DNA from 2 places in the Kosakonia sacchari SP1 genome. Region 1 is predicted to be linked to the other one. Evidence: riboswitches for the same ligand, from Rfam matches in the RefSeq annotation. Region 1 holds a riboswitch; the other holds the start of a gene.
What was found. A riboswitch is a leader RNA that binds a small molecule or an ion and turns the genes downstream of it on or off. The one in region 1 is predicted to bind cobalamin.

Region 1 (4,967 bases):
GCGGATACAACAAAAACGAATGGGAGCGAACACCGTATTCCGGCGATTAAGCTCATTAATACGCAAGATAACCACTCAGCGTTTATTAAAGGCTCTGTTCCCTCGCTGGCGAAGCTCTCTTCGCAAAATCTTTACTTCAGCAATACGTTTGAAGAGTGGCAGAAAGGGGTGCATCCGGCACCGAAGAAGCAATACGTGGTGACGATGAAAGGTAAGTTGAAGTTCAGGGTTAGCGATGGCTCAACCTTCATCATCGAACCCGGCACCGTTCTGCTTGCGGCAGACACGGCGGGCGAAGGTCACAGCTGGGATATTGTCGACGGTAAAGAGTGGGTTCGCGTTTATATTCCGGTGGGCGATGATGACCACTTTATTGCCGATAAATAACCAGTAAAACGCATTACTTCTCAGCCCTGTTTCATGCGGGGCTGATTGCTTAATATCAGGGTTAATATCCCTGACGATATAAATATCATATCAGAACATTCACAAGCTATTATAAAATAATGTTAGCGCGATCACGTTCCGCAATGGTCATTATTCTGATAAATAAATAGTTACGCGCAGCAGTCATTTCCCTCTCACCACTATTATTTGGCTGGCTTGATTCACAGGCCAGCCATCAAAGGAGTTGACGTATTTTATATAGCGTTATTTGTTTTTACGCGTAAGCAGTACGCCGCACTCCATGTGGTGCGTATACGGGAATTGATCGAACAGCGCCAGACGTGAAATATCGTGTGTCTGACTCAATGTTTCCAGATTTTTACACAGCGTTTCCGGGTTGCAGGAGATATACAGAATACGCGGATAGGCCTGCACCATTTTCTCGGTTTCCGCATCCAGCCCGCTGCGCGGCGGATCGACGAAAATCGTTTCGCACTGGTAGCTCGCAAGATCGATACCCTGCAAGCGGTTAAAAGCGCGCACGCCATTCATCGCCTGCGTAAATTCTTCGGCGGACATGCGGATAATCTGCACGTTATCGATGTGGTTAGCCGCGATATTGTATTGCGCTGCCGCCACGGACGGTTTGGCGATTTCGGTGGCCAGCACACGATCGAAATTGCGCGCCAGCGCCAGCGAGAAATTGCCGTTGCCGCAATACAACTCCAACAGATCGCCTGTTGAATGACGCGTAACATCCAGCGCCCATTCCAGCATCTGAATGTTCATGGCCGCGTTAGGCTGCGTAAAGCTGTTCTCGACCTGGCGGTAGATCATCTCTCTGCCACCGACCGGCAGACGCTCGTCAACAAAGTCCTGATCCAGCTCGATTTTGGTTTTAGTCGCGCGACCAATTAACTGCACATTCAGATTCTGCGCGCGCAGCGCGTCACGCAAGTGCGCAGCTTCTGCCTGCCATTCGTCATCCAGCTTTTTGTGGTAGAGCAGGGTGACAATCGCCTGGTTGCTCATGGTGCTCAGGTAGTCAATCTGGAACAGCTTATGGCGCAGCGTTTTATTCCCGCGTACCGCCTCGATCATTACCGTCATTAATTGGTTAATCAGCTCGCTTGCTGCCGGAAAACTGTCCACCCGGATACGAGACTTGGTCTGCTGATCGAAAATGATGTGGTAGAGATCGTCGCCGTCGTGCCAGATGCGGAATTCGGCGCGCATACGGTAATGGCTGACCGGTGAGCGGAACACCTCCGGAAGCGGCGCGGAAAAAGGCGTCATCATCGATTGCAGACGCACGACTTTTTCGGCCAGCTGGGCTTCGTACTGTTCTGTCGGCAGGTGTTCGGGGGTCATCATGCTTCCTGAGTGATTAAGAATAACGCGGGGATTGTAGGCATTGCTCAGGCGATGTCCAGCCCCGGATGTGAGCTAAATAGTCAGTTAGCAGTCTGGACATCCATATGTTACAGAATGTAGCATCCCTGTTCCGGTCCTGTGAGTTAAAAGGGAATCCAGTGAGAATCTGGGGCTGACGCGCAGCGGTAAGGATCAAGGTGAGAGAGCAGACACTGCCTGTTGGGTGGGAAGTCGCTTTCTTGATGTACCTCCAAGCCCGAAGACCTGCCGGTATACGTCGCATCTGGTTGACATCATCGCGTGCTATTGATGGAACCTGCGGCATCCTTACTCTTATGTGGATGCTTTCACAATGATTAAAAAAGCTTCGCTGCTGACGGCGCTCTCCGTCTCAGCTTTTTCCGGCTGGGCGCAAGATAGCAGCTCAGACAATTTGGTGGTGACAGCAAATCGTTTTCAACAACCGGCTAAGACGGTGCTTGCACCGACAGAAGTGGTGACGCGTGAGGACATCGATCGCTGGCAGTCTCGCTCACTGGTTGATGTGCTGCGTCGCCTGCCTGGGGTTGATATTGCGCAAAACGGCGGGTTAGGCCAAACCGCCTCGGTTTATGTGCGCGGTACAGAAGCGAAACACCTGCTGCTGCTGATTGATGGCGTACCGGTCGCGCGCTCCGGGATTTCCAACGATCCCGAACTGAATCAAATCCCGCTCTCTTTAGTGCAACGTGTTGAATATATTCGCGGGCCGCGCTCTGCCGTGTATGGCTCCGGGGCGATTGGCGGCGTGGTTAACGTCATTACCATGACCGGCAATGAGAAATCACAAATCAATGCCGGCGTTGGCTCGAAGGGCTACCAGACATATGACGGCACACTGCGTCAGCGCTTTGGCGACACGGTGGCGACAGCGGCGGGTTCTTATACCAGTACTCGCGGTTTTAACGTGCAGCCCGGCTCAACCTGGGATCATGACGAAGATCGCGACGGTTATCGCAATAAAACGTTCTGGGGCAGCCTGCAGCACAAATTCAACGACAACTTTGACGGCTTCTTTCGCGGCTACAACTTTAGCAACAACGTGGATTATGACCTCGGCAGCGCGCCGTTTTCCGCAGATTACAGCGCTGATGAGCGCCAGCTGTTTGTGCAGGGTTGGGATACCGGGCTGAATTTCGCCCAGGGGATCTACTCGTCCCAGTTGCTGGCCAGCTACCAGAAAAGCAAAGACTACAACTACAGCAGCATTTATGGCCGCTATAACGATGGCACCACGCTGGATGATATGGAGCAACGATACATTCAGTGGGGCAACAACGTTAATGTCGGCAAAGGTTCTGTTGGCGCGGGTGTCGACTGGAAACAGGAGCGTCTGGTTTCTTCCAATAGCACGACGCGCGACGCTTACGAGCGTGAAAACACGGGCTTATATTTGAACGGGATGCAACAGTTTGGCGATGTCACGCTGGAAGCGTCGGGCCGTGAAGATAAAGATGACGAATTCGGCTGGCACGGCACCTGGCAGACCGCTGCTGGCTGGGAGTTCGTGGAGAATTACCGTCTGACCGTTTCTTACGGCACTGGTTTCCTGGCACCTTCTTTAGGCCAACAGTTTGGTGCGAAGCGTTTTGGCATTGCTTCCAACCCGAATCTGAAACCGGAAGAGTCCAGGCAGTGGGAGGCGGGTGTTGAAGGCTTAACCGGCCCGCTGGACTGGCGTTTGTCTGCCTATCGCTATGAGATTGAAAATCTGATCACCTACAGCGATACGGCTTACTACAACATCAACTCTGCCACCATTAAAGGCGTTGAGTGGACGGGCAGCGTGGATACCGGCATCTTCTCGCATCGCGTGACGCTGCAATATATTGACCCGCGTGATGATGAAACCAATGAAGTGCTGCCGCGCCGTGCGAAGCGCCAGGCGAAGTACCAGCTTGACTGGTCCGTATTGAATGTCGATATGGATCTGGCCTGGGAGTACTTCGGGAAGCGCTATGACAACCGCACGTCAACCTATAATCCTGAGCAACGTATTTTGCCAAGTTATAGTACGGTGGATTTTTCTGCCTCATATCCTGTGACCTCTCATTTAACAGTTCGTGGTAAAATCGCCAACCTGTTCGATAAAGAGTACGAGACAGCATATGGCTACCAAACTGCAGGACGGGAATACACCTTGTCTGGCAGCTACACCTTCTGACGCACGTCCCACCGTGCTGGTGTTTGACTCCGGCGTCGGTGGGTTATCCGTTTATGATGAGATCCGGCATCTCCTGCCGGATCTGCATTACATCTACGCGTTTGACAATGTCGCTTTCCCCTATGGTGAGAAAAGCGAAGCGTTTATTGTTGAGCGTGTTGTCGAAATCGTTACCGCCGTTCAGGCTCAGTACCCCCTCGCGCTGGCCGTTATTGCCTGTAATACGGCGAGTACCGTCTCTTTGCCCGCACTGCGGGATAAGTTCTCTTTCCCTGTCGTCGGTGTCGTGCCTGCCATCAAACCCGCCGCGCGTCTAACGGCAAACGGTGTGGTAGGGCTGCTGGCAACGCGGGGTACGGTGAAGCGCCCTTATACACACGAACTGATTTCGCGTTTCGCGAATGAATGCCGGATTGAGATGTTGGGTTCGGCGGAGCTGGTTGTATTGGCGGAAGCGAAACTGCATGGGGAAACGGTCTCGCTGGATGAGCTGCGACATATCCTTCGCCCATGGCTGCGCATGAAAGAGCCGCCAGATACGGTGGTACTGGGATGTACGCACTTTCCTTTACTGCAAGATGAGTTGCTGCAAGTGTTGCCAGAAGGGACGCGTTTGATTGATTCAGGCGCGGCAATTGCGCGACGTACTGCCTGGCTGCTTGAACACGAAGCGCCGGATGCGAAATCTTCCGATGAGAATATTGCCTATTGCATGGCATTAACTCCTGAGACTGCACAACTATTGCCCGTTTTGCAGCGCTATGGGTTCAAAAAGCTCGAAAAACTGGCACTTTAGAGCAGTTTTGCGCAAAAAAGAGACGGTTGAAAAGTTTTTTGAAATTAGGGGTTGTCAGCGGGAATTAACTCCCTATAATGCGCCTCCACTGACACGGCACAACGGCAAACACACCGGCCTGTCAGGTGAAGAAATCTGAAAATAAACAGTTGACTTCACGGCGGGAAAGCGTAGTATACGCAACCCGCGCCGCAGCAAAAAGCGAGG
Region 2 (4,967 bases), 2.0 Mb from region 1:
AAGCCATTCAGGGCATTATCGCCAGCATGAAAACCGACTACGAAGATCGCGTAGATGATTACATCATCAAAAACGCCGAGCTGTCGAAAGAGCGTCGCGACATCTCCAAAAAGCTGAAAACCATGGGCGAACTGAAGTCGGTTGAAGCGAAAACCGAATAATGCCTCGCGGTGAGAGGTTCGCCTCTCACCCTTATTTATTTCACGCCGCCCGCCACCATCTTCAACAAATAATTTTTCGGCCAGTGCGCCGCCAGCTCACTCTTCGTTAAAAACCGGCAAACCGCTTCCACATCATGACGTTCCGCATCAAGAAACAGACCCACCACGCTCCCGCTGTGCGCCACGTTCAGACCGTATAAATCGAACCGCTCCACCAGATTGAGCAGAGTATTGAAAGCAGGTTTCGGCAATAGCGCCTGGCTGGCTATCGCGCTAAGCGTTGCGGCCTGGCCGAGCAGCGCGGCATCTTTTTGCGCGCATGCGCGCTGTAGCGTTTGCCACGCGCTGTCCAGTATTTCCGCATTGTCCAGCAGCGCCTGCTGGCGCGCCATCCGGTGATAATCTGCGGTCGTCAGCGTCAGCGGGCTTTCCAGTAGCAGGATCTCGGTGTGCGGCAGCGCGCCACAGGGAATGCGCATTGCGGCCGTGTTGTGGTCAAACAGCGTCAGGCCTGAAAACAGCGTGCTGTCGGTCGGCTCCAGCGCCACGCAAAGCTTCGCCAGCGTCTCTTCATCCAATGGTTGATTGAGGTGTCGGGCTGCTGCCACGGCTGTCGCTGCGATATCGGCGGTGCTGCTGGCCATGCCTTTCGCTACCGGAATCGTCGAGAGGCACTCGATACGCAGTGTTGATGAGAGTGACGCGGGGAGTTGCCAGTGCACCAGCAGTTGCCTGAGCATCGCGCGGGTGAGCGGGCGTTCATTGGCAAGCGGCGTACCGGTGGTGACTTCCACGTGGCTGTACCACGCCACCGGGCAGGAGACCAGCTTTTCACCGCCGAGGATCCAGCCCTGGATAATTTCGCCGCAGGATGCGGGACATGCTGCCTGCGCCACGGTGCTTCCCCATAAAAATAAAACCGGATAGTGTCACTTCATCCGCGTGAATGCCAGCGTTAACCACTGCCGGTATATATCCATCCGGGCACGAAGAATACCTTGTTATTGCTATTCGCAGATGGCTTTTCCCCTCGGCAGGTAAGGATTTTCGCAAGCCCGATACGGCACAACGTTTTTCGTCAGCGTTATTACGTGGTTCCATCACTATTTCGTTTACCGCCTGAAACGGTTTTGAATTACCCGCGCAGCGTTGAGTAAATTCCGGCGCTAAAAATCGTTTGGCAAAACCTGAGTAAATAAGGTGTTGATAAAAGCGGGTGCGCAATACATTGTCATAGCGCAACAAACTCGCGTTTACGCGACGATAAACTGCTTCAGTTTTATTTCCCTGCGGCAATCCAGTGCGCTTTGGGGAAATGTCATGAGAACGCGAGCCCTGTTTTCGCGTCGTGACGTAATAAGCCAACAGGTTTTGCCGCCGCTTTTTGCGCGGCTGGGAAGGGGGTGGAAATCCCCGCAGCCCCCGCTGCTGTGATGCTGACAACCCCGAAAACGCCACTGATCGCCAGATCGGGAAGGACGGGCGAGGATGACGCTAAGCCAGAAGACCGACCTGATGGGTCATTATCAACAACTTCGGTGGGAAGTGGGTTGCTCAGAAGCGTACGGTCGCAAGACCGGGCAAACGCGCGCCTGACTTCAGCTTTCCACCCGTAATGGGGTGTCAGCAATGTCAAACAGGCGCAGCGCCTTTCTCCTCGCCGGAACCGGCAGCGGCTGTGGGAAAACCACCGTCACGCTGGGGCTGCTCACTGTTTTTAAGCGCCGTGGCTTATGCGTTCAGCCGTTCAAAGTCGGCCCGGATTACCTCGACACCGCCTGGCATAGCACCGTTTCTGGCGTTGCCTCCCGCAATCTCGACAGTTTTATGCTGCCGGAACCCACGCTAAACGCGCTTTTTTGCGAACATGTTGCTGACTGCGATGTCGCCGTTATTGAAGGCGTGATGGGATTGTTCGACGGCTACGGCACCGACCCCGATTATTGCAGCAGCGCCGCGCTGGCAAAACAGCTCGGTGTTGCGGTGATTTTACTCGTTGACGGCAAAGCGGTGTCGACCTCCATTGCCGCCACGGTGATGGGTTTTCAGCACTTTGATCCACAACTGCCGATTGCTGGCGTTATCGTTAACCGGGTCAACAGCGACAGCCATTTTCAATTACTCAAACACGCCATTGAACGCTATTGCGCACTCCCGGTGCTGGGTTATGTCCCGACCACGCCAGGTGTTGCGCTACCGGAGCGCCACCTCGGCCTGGTGACCGCGCGTGAATCAATGATGGAAGCTTCGTCGTGGCATGATTTTGCCGGGCGTCTGGAGCACACCCTTGATATTGACCAACTGCTCACACTCAGCCAGCTCACCACCCTGTCCGCAGGGCAAATGCCGCCATTGCCGGAGGCCGTTGCAGGCACAGGCCTGACGCTGGCATTAGCTTTTGATGAAGCCTTTAATTTTTACTACCCCGATAACCTCGATTTACTGGAACGTGCAGGTGTTCACATTGTGCGCTTTAGCCCGCTGCGGGATCGCCAGTTGCCGGATTGCCAGATGCTGTGGCTGGGTGGCGGTTACCCGGAGTTGCATGCGCGGGCGTTATCAGAAAATACCCCAATGCTGGAGGCTATCCGCGCGGCGCATCGGCGCGATGTGGCGATCTACGCCGAGTGTGGAGGGCTGATGTATCTCGGCACCGCGCTGCGTGACGCGGACGGCGACGAATGGCCGATGGCGAATGTGATCCCCGGTCTTAGCGTGATGGGCAACAAACTGACCCGCTTTGGCTACTGCGAAGCCCGCGCCACGCAACAGACCTTACTGGCAGCGGCGGGTGAAACCCTGCGCGGTCACGAATTTCACTACTCGGATTTCACCGCACAAACGGCGGCGGTGCTTGACTGCCATAAAACCCGCGACGGCGAAGTGCTGAAACGCTGGCAGGGTGGCTGGCAGGTTGGCAACACGTTCGCCAGCTACCTGCATCTGCATTTCGCCCAACGCCCGCAAATGCTCAACCACTGGTTTGCCGCCGCAAGGAGTGCGCAATGACACTGCTTGCCTGGGCTGTGGCCTTTTTACTCGATCGGTTGCTGGGCGACCCGCCGCACTGGCCGCATCCGGTGCGCTGGATTGGTGCGCTGATTAACTTACTGCAAAGCATCGTGCGGCGTTATTGCCATAGCGATAACGCGCTGCGAACTGGTGGTGGCGTGATGTGGCTGGCGGTGGTTGGGGGGAGCTGGAGTCTGGCCTGGGGCGTACTGGTGCTGGCGAACGCCATTCACCCGTGGCTCGGCTGGTGCGTTGAGGTGTGGATGATTTTCACCACGCTCGCCACCCGTTGCCTGGCGGACATGGCGCGGGAAGTCGAAAAGCCGCTGCGCGCCGGATTACTTTCCCAAAGCCGCGAAAAACTCTCATGGATCGTCGGGCGCGATACCCGCCAGTTGCAGCCACCGCAAATCACCCGCGCGGTGGTGGAAACGGTCGCCGAGAACACCGTCGATGGGGTAATTGCGCCGTTGTTCTTTTTGCTGCTCGGCGGTGCGCCACTGGCGATGGCCTACAAAGCGGTCAATACGCTGGATTCGATGGTCGGCTACAAACATGAAAAGTACCGCGCCATTGGCATGGTCAGTGCCCGGCTGGATGATGTCGCCAATTTTATCCCGGCACGCCTGAGCTGGCTGTTGCTGAGCATCGCCGCCTGGTGTTGCCGCCAGGATGCCCGCGCCGCGCTACGTATTGGTTTTCGTGACCGGAACAATCACAGCAGCCCGAACTGCGCCTGGCCGGAAGGCACCGTGGCGGGTGCGCTCGGCGTGCGCCTTGGCGGGCCAAACAACTACTTCGGCGAACGTGTCGACAAACCCTGGATTGGCGATGACACCCGCGCCATTGACGTGGATGACATCGGGCGAACCATCCGGATGATGTGGCTGGCTTCGACGCTGGCGCTGGCGCTGTTTGCGCTGGTGCGTTTTGTGTGGATGGGAGCCTGAGGATGGAAAAGATGGATTATTTGCAGCAACCGCAGGCTATTGAAGCCAAAAGTTTTGTCATTATCAGCGACATCATCAAAGAGACACGTCCCGATTACCGCTTTGCCAGCCCGCTGCAGGAAGCGGTGATCAAACGGGTCATTCATACCACAGCCGATTTTGACTGGCTCGATATCTTATGGTTCTCCGCTGATGCGCTGGAAAGCCTGTGTGCTGCGATTAAACAGGGCTGCACGCTCTACACCGATACCACCATGGCCCTTTCCGGCATCAACAAAACGCTGCTGGCGCAGTTCGGCGGCGAAGTGCGGTGCTATATCTCCGATCCGCGCGTGGTGCGCCGCGCTAAAGCTGACGGCATCACCCGTTCAATGGCGGCGGTTGACCTGGCGCTGGGGGAAGAGGGTGGCAAAGTGTTTGTCTTCGGCAATGCACCCACTGCGCTGTTTCGCCTGCTGGAACATAACACGCCGGTGAACGGCGTGGTCGGCGTGCCGGTCGGGTTTGTCGGCGCGGCAGAATCGAAAGCGGCGCTGGTGGCGAGCGGTTTACCGGCTATTGCCGCTCGCGGGCGCAAAGGCGGTAGCAACGTGGCGGCGGCGATCGTTAACGCGCTGCTTTACAGCCTGCGGGAGGCGCAATGAGCGAACAGGCGTTCGACGACCCGGTGTGGCACAACGGCAAAGCGCTGCGCAAAGGCTATACCACCGGCTCCTGCGCGACGGCGGCGGCGAAAGTGGCAGCACTGATGGTGCTGCGCCAGCACCTTATTCACCAGGTATCGATTGTCACGCCATCGGGTGTCACGCTGCGCCTGAACGTCGAATGCCCGCATGTGGAGGGG

Region 2: another riboswitch for cobalamin. It lies ahead of C813_RS31480 (cobyrinate a,c-diamide synthase); the one in region 1 lies ahead of btuB (TonB-dependent vitamin B12 receptor BtuB).

Annotation. Positions count from the first base shown of each region.
Region 1 is NZ_CP007215.2:4,737,900-4,742,866, reverse strand. Features, by position in the region: gene C813_RS45380 (cupin domain-containing protein) at 1-387, shown strand, start outside; gene trmA (tRNA (uridine(54)-C5)-methyltransferase TrmA) at 652-1,758, opposite strand; cobalamin riboswitch at 1,876-2,047, shown strand; gene btuB (TonB-dependent vitamin B12 receptor BtuB) at 2,114-3,964, shown strand; gene murI (glutamate racemase) at 3,909-4,760, shown strand.
Region 2 is NZ_CP007215.2:1,799,322-1,804,288, forward strand. Features, by position in the region: gene C813_RS31470 (DUF496 family protein) at 1-161, shown strand, start outside; gene C813_RS31475 (GHMP family kinase ATP-binding protein) at 197-1,057, opposite strand; gene C813_RS47140 (hypothetical protein) at 993-1,526, opposite strand; cobalamin riboswitch at 1,511-1,691, shown strand; gene C813_RS31480 (cobyrinate a,c-diamide synthase) at 1,791-3,170, shown strand; gene cbiB (adenosylcobinamide-phosphate synthase CbiB) at 3,167-4,123, shown strand; gene C813_RS31490 (cobalt-precorrin-8 methylmutase) at 4,135-4,767, shown strand; gene cbiD (cobalt-precorrin-5B (C(1))-methyltransferase CbiD) at 4,764-4,967, shown strand, end outside.